DNA from 2 places in the Alteribacillus sp. HJP-4 genome. Region 2 is predicted to be linked to the other one. Evidence: riboswitches for the same ligand, from Rfam matches in the RefSeq annotation. Region 2 holds a riboswitch; the other holds the start of a gene.
The links. A riboswitch is a leader RNA that binds a small molecule or an ion and turns the genes downstream of it on or off. The one in region 2 is predicted to bind cobalamin.
Positions count from the first base shown of each region.

Region 1: it holds a riboswitch for cobalamin, as region 2 does, so the genes downstream of both, metE (5-methyltetrahydropteroyltriglutamate--homocysteine S-methyltransferase) here and ACE4RR_RS07200 (helical backbone metal receptor) in region 2, are expected to answer to the same signal.

Region 1 is NZ_JBHIKY010000007.1:207,702-210,169, reverse strand. Features, by position in the region: gene ACE4RR_RS09015 (glycerate kinase) at 1-482, opposite strand, end outside; gene ACE4RR_RS09010 (DUF2188 domain-containing protein) at 646-1,107, shown strand; cobalamin riboswitch at 1,263-1,450, shown strand; gene metE (5-methyltetrahydropteroyltriglutamate--homocysteine S-methyltransferase) at 1,583-2,468, shown strand, end outside.
Region 2 is NZ_JBHIKY010000006.1:63,904-66,371, forward strand. Features, by position in the region: gene ACE4RR_RS07195 (class I SAM-dependent methyltransferase) at 1-578, shown strand, start outside; cobalamin riboswitch at 634-831, shown strand; gene ACE4RR_RS07200 (helical backbone metal receptor) at 996-1,961, shown strand; gene ACE4RR_RS07205 (FecCD family ABC transporter permease) at 1,942-2,468, shown strand, end outside.

The DNA of each region.
Region 1 (2,468 bases), on a different contig from region 2:
ACTATTTTTCCTTGAGAATCTGTGATTTTAGCTCCAAGGGCTTCGAGCATGCCTGCCCCTCCGTCATTTGTAGCGGAGCCGCCTATTGCGATTATAAATGAACGAAGACCTTCATCAAGCGCTGCTTTTATTAATTCGCCCACCCCGTATGTAGTGGTTTTGAACGGGTCCAGTTCCTCTCTTAAGAGTAGGTCAATCCCGGATGCAGCAGCCATTTCAATAACACAGGTTTGATTATCATGGAGCAGTCCATAGGCAGCTTCAACAGATTCACCCAGCGGACCAGTCACACGTATTATTTTTGTTTTTCCATTGGTGGCTGCCACAAGTGTTGCTACGGTGCCTTCGCCGCCGTCTGCACACGGCACGAGCACCGTTTCAATTTTGTCTGAGACGCGGTTCACTCCGCGTTTGATAGCTTCAGCAGCTTGGACAGCAGTCATGCTGCCTTTAAAAGAATCAGGTGCAATTACTATTTTCATTTCTTCCACTCCCATGCAGTAACCGGTTTCAATAGTCTATCTTTCTATTATAATCGATCAGCGGCATAGAGAGAAGGAAGAAAGACTGCTGTTTGTTTTAAGGAAAATGAAAAGTGGAAAAGAAATAGGATGATAAAAATCTAAAATAGGAGGATGATTGTAGATGCCATGGACGATGAATGATTACCCATCTTCGTTGAAAAATCTGGATAAACCTGTGCGTAAAAAGGCAATTGATATTGCCAATGCCATGTTGGATGACGGCTACGATGAAGGGCGTGCCATTCCGATTGCTACAGAACAGGCGAAGGAGTGGCAGAAGAATGCATCACAAAAAGAAATCCGCGATTTTCTGGAGGAGGGAGATCCGACAGAACGCTCAGAAAAGGATAAGCGGTACGAAAGCCGTCCGGAGTTAATGGAGAAAGCGGAGCTGGTTGAGCCGCATGATGACGGCTGGGCTGTGCGGTCCCGTGACGCGAAAAAACCAGCCAATGTTTATGACAAAAAAGCAGATGCTATAAAGCGGGCGAAAGATATTGCTGAAAAACAAGGAACAGAAGCAGTTATTTTTAAAAAAGATGGATCAGAGGAAACGCGTCATTCTTTTTCGGAAAATAAGTAAATGTACCCGGCAGAATGAACCGTATAAATGGGAAGCCGTCTATGGGGAGGACTGGAAATTTGACGAACAGAATATGCTGATTATTCCGTAAATAAATACCATATATCGTCTTGACACTAGTGCAGGAAACAAGATATAGTATTCGTACGTCAACTTCATAAACGGAGGAAACAGGTATTCCAAAGCAAGCTGTTTTGGGATTTAAAAGGGAAGTCCGGTGAAATACCGGCGCGGTCCCGCCACTGTAACAGAAGAGTCGTGATCATTTGCCACTGAATTTTTCGGGAAGGCGGTCATGACGTTATTCTGGAGCCAGGAGACCTGCCTGTTTTTACAGCACCGAGTTTTACCTACGGGAGATAGGGAGGTGTTCCTGCGTCTGATTTAAATGACAAGGGTATTTTTACATGCGCTCTCCCATTGCGCAAGTGAAAATACCCTTTTTTATTTCCGTAAAATGAGGGAGGACTAAAAAGTGGAGAGATTGAAAAGCAGTAACCTCGGTTACCCGAGGCTTGGTGAAAAGAGAGAATGGAAAAAGGCGCTGGAAGGTTTCTGGGCCGGACGTTTGGAAGAAGAAGAGCTGCAAAAAGAAATGAAACAGCTCCGGTTGTCTTTTTTGAAAAAACAGAAGGAAAAAGGAATAGATATGATCCCTGTAGGCGATTTTTCGTACTACGATCATATTCTCGATACAGCTGTGATGTTTGGCCTTGTACCGGAACGCTTCGGGGTTCATAAAGAAGGCAGCATTTCGCTCGATACATACTTTGCAATGGCCCGTGGTACTAAGGATGCTCCAGCGTGCGAAATGACGAAATGGTTTAACACAAATTACCACTATATTGTGCCGGAAATAGGCCGGGTCGAGCCAAGACTGACTGAGAATTATCCTCTGCAGGCATATAAAGAGGCCAAAAATGAGCTGGGCATTGAAGGAAAGCCTGTGCTCATTGGTCCGCTGACATTTTTAAAATTGTCTAAAGGCTTTGCACCGGAAGAATTTGAAGTTCATTTAGAAAAGCTGCTTCCTTTATATGAACAGGTACTGAAAGAACTTGAAGAAGCAGGAGCAGAATGGGTGCAGATCGATGAACCAGTGTTGTCGGTCTCTATCACGGAAAAAGATATATCAATGGTAAAAGCTGCGTACCAAAGACTGAATGACGCTGCACCACAGCTTTCACTATTTTTACAAACGTATTTTGAAGCAGCCGCCCGCTTTGACGAAATTACGCGGCTTCCTGTCGCAGGTATCGGACTTGACTTTGTGCATGGAGCGGAACAAAATATTAAAGCACTTCAGGAGTGCGGTTTTCCAGAGGATAAGGTGCTCGGTGCCGGAATCGTAGACGGAAGAA
Region 2 (2,468 bases):
GGCTGGCAAGAAAAGGGATTCATGTGACAGGGGTTGATTTATCGGCTGCATTACTGAAAAAAGCGATAGATCTGACGAGTGGTCTGCCTGTCAATTATATGCGCGGAGATATTCGAGATATCCCCTTGCTGCAGGAATACGATCTTGCTTTTAATTTATTTACAAGCTTTGGGTACTTCCAGGATGATGCAGAGAATGAGCTTGTGCTGACACGGGCAAATGAAGCCTTGAAGCCGGGAGGGATCTTTATCTTCGACTATCTGAACCCTCTATATGTAGAAAAACATTTGGTGCCTGAGGACAGCCGTAAAACGGATGGACTTATCGTAAGACAGAAAAGAAGTATTCATGCTGGATATGTCCATAAGAAAATTCTTATTCAAGATGGTAACTCCGAGCGTGAATATACTGAAAGAGTAAAATTATACCACCAGGATCAATTGGAGAAGATGCTGCTTCGCAATCAGTTAACCACTCTCCATCGATTTGGTGATTATAATGCAGCCCCATATTCCAGAGAGACTTCTCCTCGTCAGCTGTTTATTTGTGAGAAACAGTCCGGCAAAGGTCATGCATAGAAATTCCTTTTCTTATGAAAAGATTTGTGTATAATATAGGCATACGACCGATAATTTTATAAGGAAAGCTAAAGGTCGCGCCCGGTTAACAGCCGAGCGCGTTAAAAGGGAAATTCGGTGTTAAATTCCGATGCGGTCCCGCCACTGTAATCGCATTTGCTGCAGCCAACTGCCACTGTCCGTTAAGGATGGGAAGGCCGGCCGCGGCTGAAAAAGCGTAAGCCAGGAGACCTGCCTTCAGCTCGGTAATAGACCTTCGAGGATAAGGTGCAGCCGGAATCATGTTGACGAAGTATTGCAATGCCGTCTGTCGACACTCCGCTCTCCTTGAATAAAAGGGGAGCTTTTTTATATTAACCAGCAGCTTTCCTTACATAAACAGCATTCACGGTCGATATACGGGGGAGGAGATAAATAATGAACAAATGGTTGAAAGGAATAAGTACTGCAAGTCTTGCGGTTGTCTTATCAGCATGCGGTGCCTCAGGCGATAACGAAACGGCAGAAGATGATAAGAATGAGGGCGGCACAGAAGAGGTATTTGCTACTATTACTGATGCTTCGGGAGAAGAAGTTGAAATAGAAGAAGAACCTGAACGGATTGTCAGTCTGATTCCGAGTAATACGGAAATTGCCTATTCACTCGGACTTGAAGATAGGATTGTGGGGGTTACTGACTATTGTAATTTTCCAGAAGAAGCCTCTGAAAAACAAAGCATTGGCGGGCTTGATTTTGATTTGGAAATACTACTGTCCCTTGAGCCTGATCTTGTATTAGCTCAAGCTTCATCTGCGCACAGCAATGAAGAAGCCTTTGATCAAATAGAAGAAAGCGGAGCAGAAATATTAATTGTAAATGATGCAAACTCTTTTGAGGAAGCTTATGATTCCATGAATATGATCGGCGAAGCCACCGGCACAGAAGAGGAAGCGGGGGCCATTATAGAGGAAATGGAAGAAGATATTTCTGTTGTTGAAGAGAAAGCCGAAGAAATTGATGAAGAGGAAAGAAAGTCTGTCTGGGTGGAAATCCAGCCTCCACCGGAAATATATACTACTGGTCAGAATACTTTTATGCATGAAATGCTGGAAACCATAAACGCTGACAATGCAGCAGGCGATGAAGAGGGCTGGATTGCTTATAGTGAAGAAGAAGCGGTCGCTTTTAATCCAGATGTCATTTTAACTACTCACGGTGACTACTCGGATGAATCAATAGAAGAGATTTTAGAAAGAGACGGCTGGGAGGATGTGCCTGCGATTCAGGACGAAGAGATCTATAATCTTAATAATGACGCAGTGAGCCGTCCAGGACCGCGGCTTGTGGAAGGTATTGAAGAAATCGCTGAATCGGTGTACCCGAATGTTTTTGCAGAAGAATAAGATAGTACTTACGTATGCTGCCGGAGTATTATTTCTGGCAGCTGCTGTCGTTCTGGGTGTCTCTCTAGGAAGTGTCTCCATTCCATTTTTAACGAGTGCGGAGATTTTAATCAGAAAGCTTTTTCAGCTTCAGATTCCTGCTTCCATTGATACAACCTATGTAAATATAATTATCGATATTCGTTTCCCGAGGGTCCTCCTGGCAGTTTTGGTGGGGGCATCACTTGCGATAGCTGGAGCAGCATTTCAGGGCCTTCTGCAAAATCCACTGGCTGATCCTTATACACTCGGGGTTTCATCAGGCTCCGCGCTTGGGGCAGTTGCTGTATTGTTTTTAGGGTGGAATATTCCTGTGATTGGATCATTTACACTGCCGATTATAAGCATCTGTACAGGATTTTTAACCCTGTTTGGTCTCCTCACCTTTGTCAGGCTGATAGAAAAAAAACTTACGACTGAAACGATTATTCTCGCCGGGATTATTGTCAGTTCGTTTCTCGGCTCTGT